Regions from separate parts of the Brevibacterium linens genome, predicted to be linked through region 1. Evidence: predicted binding sites of a transcription regulator. Region 1 holds the regulator's gene; each other region holds the start of a gene.
What was found. The regulator HrcA, encoded in region 1, represses chaperone genes, less so after heat shock. The targets are predictions, from matches to a motif close to TTNGCACTCGNNNNNNNCGAGTGCNAA.
Positions count from the first base shown of each region.

Region 2: groES (co-chaperone GroES) is a predicted target of HrcA. The motif match lies at 3,033-3,059, and genes of this name have one in related genera.
Region 3: groL (chaperonin GroEL) is a predicted target of HrcA. The motif match lies at 2,249-2,275, and genes of this name have one in related genera.

Region 1 covers NZ_CP026734.1:2,140,187-2,144,958, reverse strand. The annotation lists gene CXR29_RS09815 (DUF4870 domain-containing protein) at 31-741, opposite strand; gene CXR29_RS09810 (DUF3097 family protein) at 891-1,754, opposite strand; gene hrcA (heat-inducible transcriptional repressor HrcA) at 1,916-2,956, shown strand; gene dnaJ (molecular chaperone DnaJ) at 3,084-4,199, shown strand; gene CXR29_RS09795 (16S rRNA (uracil(1498)-N(3))-methyltransferase) at 4,196-4,772, shown strand, end outside.
Region 2 covers NZ_CP026734.1:2,904,565-2,909,336, reverse strand. The annotation lists gene metG (methionine--tRNA ligase) at 1-117, shown strand, start outside; gene CXR29_RS13145 (TatD family hydrolase) at 117-1,118, shown strand; gene CXR29_RS13140 (resuscitation-promoting factor) at 1,452-2,702, shown strand; gene groES (co-chaperone GroES) at 3,214-3,507, shown strand; gene groL (chaperonin GroEL) at 3,544-4,772, shown strand, end outside.
Region 3 covers NZ_CP026734.1:3,180,727-3,185,498, reverse strand. The annotation lists gene CXR29_RS14420 (aldehyde dehydrogenase family protein) at 1-154, shown strand, start outside; gene CXR29_RS14415 (DUF3263 domain-containing protein) at 451-717, shown strand; gene CXR29_RS14410 (LytR C-terminal domain-containing protein) at 720-1,283, shown strand; gene CXR29_RS14405 (cold-shock protein) at 1,735-1,938, shown strand; gene groL (chaperonin GroEL) at 2,432-4,075, shown strand; gene CXR29_RS14395 (nuclear transport factor 2-like protein) at 4,278-4,661, shown strand; gene CXR29_RS14390 (DUF1707 SHOCT-like domain-containing protein) at 4,746-4,772, opposite strand, start outside.

The DNA of each region.
Region 1 (4,772 bases):
TCCCAGAGTGCGCGGGGTGACGGGGGATGGTCACTTCACGAAGTTGATGGTGAGCGGAAACCTATACCCCTCGCCCCTGTTCGCTGCGACGGCGGCAATGATGTAGAGGACGCAGTAGACGAGTGGGACGATGACCGCGGCGTACATGATGATGATGCCGATCCCGAAGGTCACCAATGCGAGGATGAAACCGAGGATGCCGAAGACGAAGAGGGCTGCGAAGGTGACGATCGTGTTCGTGATCATCGCGTTGAGTCCCTGACGCGAATGCTCGCGGACGAACGGCGACTCGTCCTTCTTCACGAGGAACATGATGAGCGGCATGAACCCGAACAGAAGCGCGCCGAGGTGGGTCCACAGAGCCGTGGTCCGGTCGGGTTCGGGGGCCATCCAGAACTGTTCGGAGCCGGGTCCGTACGCCTGCTCGGGCAGGGAGCGGGAGTCGAACATCGCCGGGTTGTGCATCTGCGGCATGCCGTAACCCGGCTGCGCGCCAAATCCAGTCTGCCCACCGTACCCCGGCTGACCGCCGTAACCAGGCTGCGCGCCGTACCCCGGCTGACCGCCGTAACCAGGCTGCGCGCCGAACGACTGTTGTGAGCCGTAGCCCGTCTGACCACTGTGCGTCTGCGGCCGAGAATACTGCTGGCCCTGCGGCGCGTAGGGCTGCTGCGGGCCCGACGCCTGAGAGTAGTTCGGCGGCATCGGTCGGCTGCCCGGCTGCTCGGGGTGGTGCGACATGGGGATCCTTTCGAAGAACGCTTGCCCTCCAGACTAGCCGAGCCCCGTGTCCCGAGGATGTCGGGAAAGCCTCACTCCTGTGACAGTTTCGGCACACGCCGACAGCTCGCCGTGACCACCACGGGCCACCGCCGCACCACCGAAGTCACTCAGCCGACGGTGACGAAATCGATGAGTTCCTCGACCCGACCCGACAGCGTCGGTTCGACATCGGCGATGGTGCTCACCTTCCCGAGGATGCGCACCCACCCGCGAGCGACATCTCGATGGTCGGCGTGCGGCCATCCGATGCGCCGGAGGATTCCCGTCTTCCAGTCCTCACCGCGGGGGACGACCGGCCATTGCCGGATGCCGACGACATGGGGCTTCACCGCCTGCCAGATATCGACGTAGGGGTGGCCGATGATGTGGACGACGTCGCGGTAGCGCGGATCGGCACGGACCGCCTCGGCGATCTTCGATTCCTTCGTCCCACTCACCAGGTGATCGGCGAGGACACCGACCCGATGGTCCCGATCCGGACCGAAGGCTGCGAGCTTGTCGGCGACGTCGTCGAGACCGCCCAGGGGTTCGACGACGACGCCTTCGATGCGCAGATCATCGCCCCAGATCTTCTCGACGAGTTCGGCATCGTGCTTGCCCTCCACCCAGATCCGCGATCCACGAGCCACCCGAGCCTTCGCGCCGACCACGGCGCGAGACCCGGAAGCCGTCCGCCCGGGCTGCTGCGCCTTCTTCTTCGGCAGCTGCACATCGACGGGCTGTCCTTCGAGGAGGAAACCCGGTCCCAAGGGAAAGGCACGGACCTTGCCGACGCGGTCCTCGAGCTTGACGACGACACCGGCCGTGGTCTTCTCCGCGCCGACGACAGCACCGACATAGCCGCTCATCGCATCCTCGAGAACCATGCCCAGGCCGAGCTCGACCTGACGGGACTTCTGCGGACGGTGCGACGACGGCGAGGAACCGGAGAGCACATCGGGGCCATAGCGATCAAAAGCATTCACGGGCACCCACCATAATCAAGGACGGTCCCGCAGGCGCGCAGACCCGCAGGTCACCCCCAGAAATGAATTCCGGGGACGAGAAGCGTAGAATTGGCACTCAGGCTCAAGGAGTGCCAAGTATCGGCACGGGACCGTGATCGGCTGAAGAGACGGAGAGGAGAACCGCGATGAACGACAGCAGACGTGCACAGGTGCTGCGCGCCATCGTCGAGGACTTCGTCGCCACCAACGAACCCGTGGGATCGAAGGCGATCGTCCAGCGCCACACCCTCGGCGTCTCCCCGGCCACGATCCGCAACGATATGGCCCAGCTCGAGCACGAAGGCTATATCGCCCAACCCCACACCTCGGCCGGTCGGATCCCCACCGACCTCGGCTACCGGATGTTCGTCGACCGCATCGACGAGTTCAAACCGCTGACCACCGCCGAGCGCCGCGCGATCTTCCAGCTCATCGACGGCGATGTCGACCTCGACGAGATGCTCGACCGCACCGTCCGCGTGCTCTCCGGCCTCACCCGCCAGGTGGCGCTCATCCAATACCCGACGGTGTCGCGGGCGCGCATCAAACACGTCGAGATCGTCGGCCTCGGCCCCGGCCGGATCCTCGTCGTCCTCATCACCGACGCCGGTCAGGTCGAGCAGAAGTCCGTGATCACCCCGACCCCGCTCGACGAGGATGCCGTCCGCGGGCTGCGCGACCAGATCAATGCCGATTTCGCCGGACGCACGCTCGCGCAGGTCTTCGGTTCGTCCCCCACCGCCGAGGCGGTCGCCGCCGAATCGAGCGAGTCGGCGGGACGTGACGAGTCCGGACTCACACAGGTCAGGGCCGCCGTCGTCGACCTCGTCGCCGCGACCCGCGAAGAGCGCATCATCATGGCCGGGACTGCGAACCTCGCCCGTTCCGGCAGCGAATTCGGAGAGAAGATGGCCCCGATCCTCGAAGCCTTCGAGGAGCAGGTGGTCCTGCTCCGGCTGCCCACCTCGATGGCAGAGGACCATGGGGGGATCAGCGTGCGCATCGGGCGTGAGAATACTCACGAATCGTTCAGTTCGACTTCCGTCGTCGCCGCCGAATATGGTCATGACGCGGGTTCGTCGGCCAGACTGGCGGTGCTCGGCCCGACCCGGATGGACTATCCGACGACGATCTCGGCAGTCCGTGCCGTCGCGAAGTACGTGTCCTCGATCCTCGACCGAGGGTAGGGCCCGTGCAGTGACGACGACCAGGGGTGCCCGCAGTCGGGCAGCACGCAACCGGTGAGTACCGCGCAGGAGCGCAGCCACCACCACGAACAGAGAAGACCACTACGTCAGGGAGAGAGAAGTTTCTGTGGCCGATCACTATGAAACACTCGGAGTGTCCAAAGACGCTTCCGCGGCTGAGATCAAGTCGTCGTACCGGAAGCTGGCACGCAAGTACCACCCGGACGTCAATCCCGGTCACGAAGACGAATTCAAAGCCATCTCACTGGCCTACGACGTGCTCTCGGATCCGGAGAAGCGCCGCAACTACGATATGGGCGGCGGCGAGAACGGTCAGGGCTTCCCCGCCGGCGGCGGCTTCGGCGGATTCGGCGACATCTTCGAGACCTTCTTCGGCGGTGGCGGCGGACAGGCCGGAGGCCCCATCCCGCGCACACAGCGCGGCAAGGACGCCCTCGTCGGCGTCAACATCGACTTGAAGACCGCGGCCTTCGGCGGCACCGTCGATCTCGACGTGACCACTGCGGTCGTCTGCGACACCTGTTCGGGTGCCGGCACGCAGGAGGGCACGAAGATCGAGACCTGCTCGCTGTGCCACGGCGCCGGCAGCGTCCAGCGCATGACGCGGACCCTGCTGGGCCAGATGGTCACGAACCAGACCTGCAACTCCTGCCACGGCTTCGGCACCGTCATCCCCAACCCCTGCCTCAACTGCCAGGGCGACGGACGCGTGCGCAAGCAGCGGACCATGAAGATCCGCATCCCCGCCGGAGTCTCCGACGGCACCCGCATCCAGCTGTCCAGCCAGGGAGAGGTCGGTCCCGGCGGCGGACCCGCCGGTGATCTCTTCGTCGAGGTCATGGTCACCCGCCACGAGGTCTTCCAGCGCGACGGCGACAACCTCCGGGCCGCCGTCTCGGTGCCGATGACCGCAGCGACCCTGGGAGCGACCATCCCGTTCGAGACCTTCGACGGCACCCAGGACCTCACCATCGCCGCCGGCACCCAGTCCGGCACCGTCGTCAAACTCCCCGGACTCGGCGCCTCCCGCCTGCGCTCGGAGACTCGCGGCGACCTGCTCATCACCGTCGACGTCCTCACCCCGGACACCCTCGACGACGAACAGCGCGAACTGCTCGAGAAGCTCGCCGAACTGCGCGGAGAGGAAGCACCGCGGGCCCAGATCTCGACGGAGAACCGCGGAATGTTCTCCCGCATGCGTGAGAGGTTCGCCGGTCGGTGAGTCTTCCCGTCTTCCGCTCCGCCACCGCCGATGAGGCGGTCGTCGGGTCCGCTCTCACCCTCGGTGAGGACGTGGCCGGGCACGCGGTGCGGGTGCGTCGGATCGGTCCCGGCGAGGACATCGACATCGTCGACGGGGACGGCACACGGGTGCGCGGAACCGTCACGGCCGCCTCGACGAGCGAGCTGACGATCGACGTCACCGCGGTGACGCACGAGGACAGCACCGGCCCACGCCTCGTGCTCGTCCAGGCCCTGGCCAAGGGCGACCGAGACCTGCAGGCGATCGAAACGGCCACGGAGATCGGCGTCGACGACGTCATTCCCTGGGCCGCCGAACGTTCGATCGCCGACTGGCCGGCGAAGAAGCGGGAGAAGATGGCCGCGAAATGGGAGAACCTGCTGAATGCGGCCTCCCTGCAGGCCAGACGCTCCCGGTTTCCGGTGCTGCGCGAACTCGTCCGCGGGGCCTCCCTGGCCACAGCCTTCGACGAGTCCGATGCGGTCTTCGTCCTCCACGAGACCGCTCAGCGCAGACTCTCCGCAGCGCTGGCCGATCTGATCGCGGAGGGCA
Region 2 (4,772 bases), 760 kb from region 1:
GCCGCCGCCGAGGCGGATCCCCGGTCGTTCGCGGCCGTCGAGTTCCCGCTCGAGCCGGGCACACCCCTGCCGAAGCCCGAACCCGTGTTCCCGAAGTTCGTGGAGGAGACCGAATAATGGCCTCGCGCGCCGCCGGAACCTATCCACCGGTGCCCGAACCGCTCGCTCACCCCATCGTCGACACCCACACCCACCTCGACATCTGCACGGGTGTGCGGCTGCCGTTGGGTGCCGGCGAACCCGAACCCGAGGTCACCCCGGAGACGGACGAAGAGTTCCCGACGCTGGATTTCTTCCATGACACCGCCGCCGAGGCGGGCGTCCGTCGCATCGTCCAGATCGGCTGCGACCTGCCGGCAGCCCGGTGGACGACAGCGCTCGTGGCGTCCCAATTCTCAGCCACCCCCGCCGAGGCGGCCACGCAGGTGGGATCCCTCGCCGAGGCGGCCGACCCCCGCACTGTGCCCGCTCCTCCTGCCGAGGGGCGGACGTGGATGATCGGCGGAGCCGCCCTGCACCCGAACGAGGCACCGCGGCTGGCCGAACGCGGCCTGCTCGACGACGCGCTCACCGAGATCGAATCGCTCGTGTCCTCGCATGAGCGCATGCGTGTGGTGGGGGAGACCGGTCTCGACTACTTCCGCACAGCGGAGGATGGCGTCGCCGAACAGCAGCGCTCCTTCCGTGCCCACATCGAGATCGCCAAGCGCACCGGACGTGCCTTGCAGATCCACGATCGGGAGGCACACGCCGATGTGCTGCGCATCCTCAGAGAGGAAGGCGCCCCGGAGGTCACGATCTTCCACTGCTACTCCGGTGACGAGGCGATGGCCCGCGAATGCGCCGCGGAAGGCTACTACATGTCCTTCGCCGGCAACCTCACGTTCAAGAACGCCGACGAGCTGCGGCGGGCCGCGGCGGCCGCTCCACTGGAGCTGCTGCTGACGGAGACCGACGCACCCTTCCTCACCCCGCACCCGCACCGCGGGAAGCCGGGAGGTCCCTACCTCACGGCGATCACGGCGCGGAAACTCGCCGAAGTGCGCGGGATAAGCGAAGAGGAGCTGTGCGCGGCCGTGTGGAACAACGCGGAGCGAGCCCTCGGCAGCTGGGACTGAGCCGGACCCGGGGGAAGCGGGGACTGGACCTCGGCGCGCGAGGGGTCGGGACTGGGACCCAACCCGCGGCAAGCGTGAATCGGCACCCGGCCGGATGGCGCACAGTCGCACCTGGGCCGGACTCCGCCCCGCGTTCTGTGAGCGGGATAACGCGACGTGGGGCCGCCTCGGCGAGGAAATATCACGAGTGGGAACGCCCCGAAAACACGGGGAACTCCAGGTCAGACACGCCCTCAGGAAACTCGCACCGTTACATTTCCGTGATATTTTGCGAACCTTGTAACGAATCGGTTACAGTGAACAGGTCGATAAACTCTGCTCAGGGATATTTTTGTGATTGATTTTCTGAAGAACCGCAAGGTTCAGATCGCTGCACAGGCGGTCGTGATCACCGGACTCGTCGGTGGCACGGGCGCAGTTGTGACCATGAACAAGCCTGTGACCTTGGAGGTCAACGGACAGGCGGAAGAGATCCGGACCTTCGGTGGAACGGTCGGGGACATCCTCGACAGCCACGAAATCGATGTCGATAAGCGCGACCAGGTCAAGCCCGGCGTGGGCACCAAGGTCGACCGTGACATGACGATCACCGTCAACACGGCGAAGAAGGTGGCGCTGTCCGTCGATGGCAAGGAAACGAACGAATGGACCAACGCGAACACCGTGGGTCAGGCTCTGGCCGACCTCGGCGTCGACGCGAAGGGCGCCGACCTCAACGCGAAGGCCAGCCAGCGGCTGAAGGACGAGGGCAACGACATCGAGGTGACCACGTCGAAGGACCTCACCGTCGTCGCCGACGGCAAGGACCACAAGGTCTCGGCCGCTGTGGGCACCGCGAAGGAAGCCCTCAAGGACACGGGTGTCAAGCTCGATGGGGACGACTTCTTGTCCGTGCCGATGTCCGCCGAGGTCTCCGACGGCCAGGTGCTCACGGTCAACCGCGTGGAGAACGACACCGTCAAGGACAAGCAGGCCATCAAGGCCAAGGTCGAGACCAAGAAGTCCGACTCCCTCTACGAGGGCGAGACCAAGGTCGAGACCGAGGGCAAGGACGGCGTGAAGCAGGTCACCTACAAGGTCAAGACGATCAACGGCGAAGAGGTCAAGAAGGAGAAGAAGGACGAGAAGGTCCTCTCCGAACCCAAGACCAAGGTCGTCATCCAGGGCACCAAGAAGAAGGAAGAACCGGCTGACACCGGCGGCTCCGACTCGGGTGACTCCGGCGATTCCGGTTCGGGCGACTCCGGCGATTCCGGTTCGGGCGACTCCGGTGACTCCGGCGGCGACTCGAGCACCGGCGGCTCCGGCTCCGGAGGCGGCGACATGAGCACCGCAGAGATCAAGGCGATGCTCGGTGGACCCGGGTCGAAGTGGTACCAGATCGCCGAGTGCGAATCGAACTTCAACCCTCGTGCGGTGAACCAGTCGAACCGCGCGCACTTCGGTCTGTTCCAGTTCAAGCTCGCCACCTGGCAGTCCATGGGCGGCAGCGGCAACCCGATCGATGCCAGCCCGCGGGAGCAGTTCGAGCGCGCCAAGAAGCTCCAGGCCGCAGCCGGCTGGGGACAGTGGGCCTGCGCCTGATCTGAGATCGGAGCCGGGGTGCCGACTGGGCACCTGACGGCATTGAACTCTGGCCGCCATTGACAACAGATATCGACAACTGAGCTGAGGCGGTCAGCAAGGAGCGTGGGCCCCGAGGAAGAATCCTCGGGGCCCACGCTCTTTCGTGCCCGTCGGGGCAGGGTAGAGGTGCGAGTTGCGGACGATCCGTGTTGGAAAGGCCCGCGCATTCCCGCACGGATCGACCGGAACTCGACACCGGTGCCAACGGAAGTCCACACCGGTGCCACCCCCGCGCAGCCCCCACACGCAGCCCCCGAACTGAACTTTCGCCCAGAGCATGACGAATTGCTGGCACTCAAGTTGACCGAGTGCTAAGAGCGTTCTAGAGTCAGAATTAGCACTAGCACTCATTGAGTGCCAGTTTCATGAGACGGTCGAATCGCTCGGCACCCGCGACGACGAGAGGTTCATGGCAGCAGCCGCCGTCTGACTCGATGAAATAGAACCCAGCGAAGGGAGAGGGCCCGATATGTCGGTCTCCATCAAGCCACTCGAAGATCGGATTGTCATCCGTCAGGTCGAAGCAGAACAGACTACCGCCAGTGGTCTGGTCATTCCCGAAACCGCCAAGGAGAAGCCTCAGGAAGGCGAAGTTGTCGCAGTGGGCCCGGGCCGCGTTGCTGACAACGGCAACCGCGTGCCGGTCGACGTCGCCGTCGGCGACAAGGTCATCTACTCCAAGTTCGGAGGCACCGAAGTCAAGTACTCAGGCGAAGAGTTCCTCGTGCTCTCGGCTCGCGACGTGCTCGCCGTCATCGGCTGAATCCCCTGAACAACCACTTCACTGACAGGAGGACGAATGCCTAAATCATTGGAATTCAACGACGAAGCCCGTCGTGCACTCGAAAAGGGTGTCAACACCCTGGCCGACACCGTCAAGGTGACGCTGGGACCCAAGGGCCGCAACGTCGTGCTCGACAAGAAGTGGGGCGCTCCCACGATCACGAACGATGGTGTGACCATCGCCCGTGAGGTCGAGGTCGACGATGCGTACGAGAACCTCGGCGCACAGCTGGCCAAGGAAGTCGCCACCAAGACCAACGACATCGCCGGCGACGGAACCACCACCGCGACCGTTCTCGCGCAGGCCTTCGTCAACGAAGGACTGCGCAACGTTGCCGCAGGTGCCGCACCCGGACAGCTCAAGCGCGGCATCGAGACCGCCGTCGAGGCCGTCTCGCAGCAGCTGGGCACGATCGCCCGCGATGTCGCCGACTCCTCGGAGATCGCACACGTCGCCGGTCTGTCGGCTCAGTCGCCCGAGATCGGCAAGCTCATCGCCGATGCCTTCGACAAGGTCGGCAAGGACGGCGTGATCACGATCGACGAGTCGCAGGCCGCGTCCGTCGAGCTCGAGATCACCGAAGGAATGCAGTTCGACAAGGGCTTCCTGTCGCCGCACTTCGTGACCGATGCCGATCGCCAGGAGGCTGTGCTCTCCGACGCGCTCATCCTCATCAACCAGGGCAAGATCTCCAACATCCAGGAGCTCCTGCCCGTCCTCGAGAAGGTGCAGCAGGCCGGCAAGCCGCTGTTCATCATCGCCGAGGACATCGAGGGTGAAGCTCTGTCGACCCTGGTCGTCAACAAGCTGCGGGGTATCATCAACGTCGCCGCCGTCAAGGCTCCCGGCTTCGGTGACCGTCGAAAGGCCATCCTCGAGGACCTCGCCGTCCTCACCGGTGGCCAGGTCGTCACCCCGGACATGGGCATGAAGCTCGACCAGGTCACCCTGGAAGAGCTCGGCAACGCCCGCACCATCACCGTCACCAAGGACAACACCACCATCATCGATGGTGCCGGTGCCGACGATGCTGTTGCCGGTCGTGTCGCTCAGATCCGCGCCGAGGTCGAGAACACCGATTCCGACTGGGACCGCGAGAAGCTGCAGGAGCGCTTGGCCAAGCTCTCCGGCGGAGTCGCTGTCATCAAGGTCGGCGCCGCCACCGAGGTGGAGCTCAAGGAGCGCAAGCACCGCGTCGAAGACGCCGTGTCCGCTACTCGTGCCGCCATCGAAGAGGGCGTCGT
Region 3 (4,772 bases), 1.0 Mb from region 1:
ATCCGGCTGGGTCCAGGTCAACCAGGGCGGCGGTCAGCTGGCCGGACAGTCCTACGGCGGCATGAAGACCTCCGGTTTCGGACGCGAGGCTTCGCTGGAGGGCATGCTCGAGGGCTTCACCCAGATCAAGCAGGTCAACATCCGCATCCGCTGATCCGATTCCGCCGATGCGGCCCCGCACTCTCGGTCGGATGTGGGGTCGGTCCGATCCTCGAGATCGGGTCACTCGATCCGCCGAGGCGGCCCCGCCTCGGCGGAGGTCGTTCCCTTCACCCCGTCGTCACGGTCACCGATCCGGTGTCATGCGGCGGGGTGATGCGGTTGGTGCGGGGCTGACGTGGGCCGTTCGGGGACCGACCTCACATCCGCGGCGGCGCGCCGGAAATTTCGGTACCGTCGTTCGGGCGATAATATAGAAGCACAGACACCTCTCGAAGGAGCACAACATCTATGCCGCCGAATGACGACACCTCAGAACTGAGCGAGCTCGAGGTGGCCGTTTTGGAATTCGAGCGGCGGTGGTGGAAATACGGTGGAGCCAAGGATCACGCGATCCGTGAGCGCTTCGACATGTCCGCCACCAGCTACTTCCAGATACTGAACTCGCTTCTCGACAACCCTGCAGCACTGGCCAGCGACCCCATGCTGGTCAAGCGCCTTCGCCGAATCCGCAGCACGCGGCAGAGCGAACGCGCCCAAGCCCGCGTCTCGAGGTAGACATGACCGACGAATTCGACGAGATCGAGCCCGGCCGGCGCAGCGGTGCCCATCGACAGGAATCCGCGGCGTCGTCGAACGTCGGTGCCATCTCGCTGGTCATCATCCTCGCCCTGGTCGCGGTCCTGCTGGTCGTGGCCGCCATCAACATCATCTTCTCCTCGATGGGTAACCCCGAATCGAAGATCGCCGATCCTCCGGCGTCCGAATCGGCATCGGCCGAACCCTCACCGAGTGAGAGCGAGGTCAGCGTCGCAGACGACTCGATCACCGTCGACGTCCTCAACGGCTCCGGCGTCTCCGGCGCCGCGAAGAAGTTCTCCGAGGCGGTCGAAGAGAAAGGCTGGACGCTCGGCGAGGTCGGAAACTACTCGACCGCACTCACCGTTTCGACCGTGTACTACAACGGCGAGGAGAACGCCTCGCAGGCCAAGCTCGTCGCCGAATCGTTGGGAGTCTCGGCCACGGAGGCCTCGTCCGACTTCGAAGCCGATATCACCGTCGTCATCTGCTCGGACATCGCCGATCGCGGACCCGAGCCCAGCGCAGGCGGGGACTCGGAGTGATCCGAAGCGATTCGGCCGCGCGGCAATGTGACTGCGTCGGCCGGATCGGTTCGGCCTCGACCGATGTGGCTGCGAGCCCGTCATGAGTCGGCAGGACGCCTCGGTTGCGGTCGGGGATGGGACGGTCGGCCACCTCGGCGAATTTCTGACCGAACGGTCTGATTCCATTCTTAGCGATCCCCGCAGTGAACAGGACAGAAACCCTTAGATAACGAATCTATAACAGTGTTGAACCACTCTAGGTGGGATGCGCGCCTGCGGTAGAGTTGCAACAGCTAGGCAAGCACAGCACCTTGTGTTCTATTCGTGCTTCACCGAGATAATTCTCTAGAGGTCAATGAGAGAAGTCGCGGGGTCAGTTGAGTTTTACTAGCTTCCGTATCTCAGGTGTGGTCATCTGATAGCGGCTGCGATGCGGGATTTCAATGGCACTGCACTGTATGGAGAAGTAATGGCACAAGGTACCGTCAAGTGGTTCAACGCTGAAAAGGGCTACGGATTCATCACCCTCGAAGGCGACAACCAGGACGTGTTCGTTCACTGGAGCGCAATCCAGATGGACGGCTACCGCTCTCTCGAAGAGGGCCAGCAGGTTCAGTTCGAAGTGGGAGAAGGACAAAAGGGTCCTCAGGCGGAGTCCGTCACCCTCCTCTGAGACTGGCTGCTGTCAGCACAGTTTTCTGATCCGCTGCGGCGGGTGGTCGGAACGGCCTTCGGGCCAACCGGCACCAACCGCACGGGGGAAGCGCCGAGCAGGCAACTGCTCGGCGCTTTTCAGTGCCCGCGGCTTCGAAATTCATATGCGCCGCTCAAGGTCACCTCGTATGAATCTTGAAGCCGTTCATGCGAACTGCTCGGGGCTGCAGGGCGTTTCGCGCTGGGCCGAAATGACCTCTGCGCCTTCCTCCGGCGCCCAGAACTCGTGGCTCGCACCCCCGCGTGCCCGTCATGGCAGGCAATGAATATTTGCACTCGCATGGGGAGAGTGCTAAATCTAGTACTGGTGAAAACCGATGGGTTCCCACCAGTCGTCTCGAGAGCGTGGTCCATATGTGGAATGGAACATGCGGACACACTCTCTGCCGTCGCGGGCGTTGACGACTGCTCTGGATTCCCACTCCACTCCATCAGGGAGGATCTAAGCCACTATGGCAAAGATGATTGCATTCGACGAAGAAGCTCGTCGAGGACTCGAAGCTGGCCTCAACCAGCTTGCGGACGCGGTCAAGGTGACCCTTGGACCCCGCGGTCGCAATGTCGTGCTCGAAAAGCAGTGGGGCGCACCGACCATCACCAACGATGGTGTCTCCATTGCCAAGGAGATCGAACTCGAGGACCCCTACGAGAAGATCGGCGCCGAGCTCGTCAAGGAAGTTGCCAAGAAGACCGACGACGTCGCAGGCGACGGAACCACCACCGCTACCGTGCTCGCACAGGCTCTCGTCCGCGAAGGCCTGCGCAACGTGGCAGCCGGTGCTGATCCGCTCAGCCTCAAGCGCGGCATCGAGAAGGCCGTTGAGGCCGTCACGAATGTCCTGCTGAACAACGCCATCGACATCGAGACCAAGGAACAGATCGCCGCCACCGCAGGCATCTCCGCCGGAGATCCCGCCATCGGTGAACTGATCGCCGAGGCCATCGACAAGGTCGGCAAGGAAGGCGTCGTCACCGTCGAGGAGTCCAACACCTTCGGACTCGAACTCGAACTGACCGAGGGTATGCGCTTCGACAAGGGCTACATCTCCGGTTACTTCGTCACCGACACCGATCGCCAGGAAGCTGTCCTTGAGGATCCCTACATCCTCATCGTCAACTCCAAGATCTCGAACGTGAAGGACCTGCTGCCCGTCCTCGAGAAGGTCCAGCAGTCCAACAAGCCGCTGTTCATCATCGCCGAAGACGTCGAGGGCGAAGCCCTGGCCGTCCTGGTGCTGAACAAGCTCAAGGGCACCTTCAAGTCCGTGGCCGTCAAGGCTCCGGGCTTCGGTGACCGTCGCAAGGCTCAGCTCGCCGACATCGCCATCCTCACCGGTGGCCAGGTCGTGTCCGAGGAAGTCGGGCTCAAGCTCGACAGCGTGACCACCGACCTGCTGGGCACCGCCCGCAAGGTCGTCATCACCAAGGACGAGACCACCATCGTCGAGGGCGCAGGAGACGCCGAGGAGATCGCCGGACGGGTCGCTCAGATCCGCGCCGAGATCGAGAACTCGGACTCCGACTACGACCGTGAGAAGCTGCAGGAACGTCTGGCCAAGCTGGCCGGCGGTGTTGCAGTCATCAAGGCCGGAGCCGCCACCGAGGTTGAGCTCAAGGAAACCAAGCACCGCATCGAAGATGCCGTGCGCAACGCCAAGGCTGCTGTGGAAGAGGGAATCGTCGCCGGTGGCGGCGTCTCGCTCATCCAGGCGGGCAAGGCCGCATTCGCGGACCTCGCACTCTCCGGAGACGAGGCCACCGGTGCCAACATCGTCAAGGTTGCCATCGAAGCCCCGCTCAAGCAGATCGCCACGAACGCCGGCCTCGAAGCCGGTGTGGTTGCCGACAAGGTCGCGAACCTCGAAGCCGGATTCGGTCTCAACGCCGCAACTGGTGACTACGAGGATCTGCTGGCCGCCGGCATCAACGACCCGGTCAAGGTGACCCGCTCTGCCCTGCAGAACGCCGCCTCGATCGCCGGTCTGTTCCTCACCACCGAGTCGGTCGTCGCCGACAAGCCCGAAAAGGCCCCCGCAGGTGCAGACGCAGCTGCCGGCATGGACGGCATGGGTGGAATGGGCGGCATGGGCTTCTGATAGCCACCGCTCGTTCGATCGGCCGTGCCGGTGCCCGCAAGGGCGCCGGCACGGCCGTTTTCGCGCCCGGGCTCCCGGGTCCCGGCCCCACGGTCAGATCGTTCAGGCGGACGTGTCCGCCCGTCGTGAGTCGGCGACCATCTTCGCCGAGGCGGCCCGCCGACCCGTTGTTCTGGATCCTCCACCCGCATAGGCTGGGCCTATGACCTTCACCGGCACCGATGCCTGCGGAAACAGTCCGAAGAATGTCTTCGTCGCAACGTTCGAAGACAATCTCTTCAACGGCGACCGAGACGCGCTGACCGAGGCGATAGCCGACGACTGCGTCCTCCAGATCGTCCACCCCTCCGACGTCGAGACCCACACGGGCCGGGAAGCCGTCGTCGAGGCACTGCTGCAGCTGTGCGCGCATTCGCCCGAGGTCGGTCACCTCGAAGCGGCGATCACTCACGGCAAGGCCGCTGCGGCGTGGGGATACTGGCAGGCCGAGGCGGACGGCGACGACCTGAAGCACTTCTCCCACACCATGTGGTTCACCACGCACAAGGCGCAGGCGTTCGGCCAGATGAGGATCTTCCAGGCCTGAGCCGGAACTGGACAGGTCGGGAATGAGCTATAACCGAACCAACCTGAGCCAATTCAGAACGGAACCGACCGTGGACGTCAGCGCTCAGTCCCAGGGGTTGTCGCGGTGATG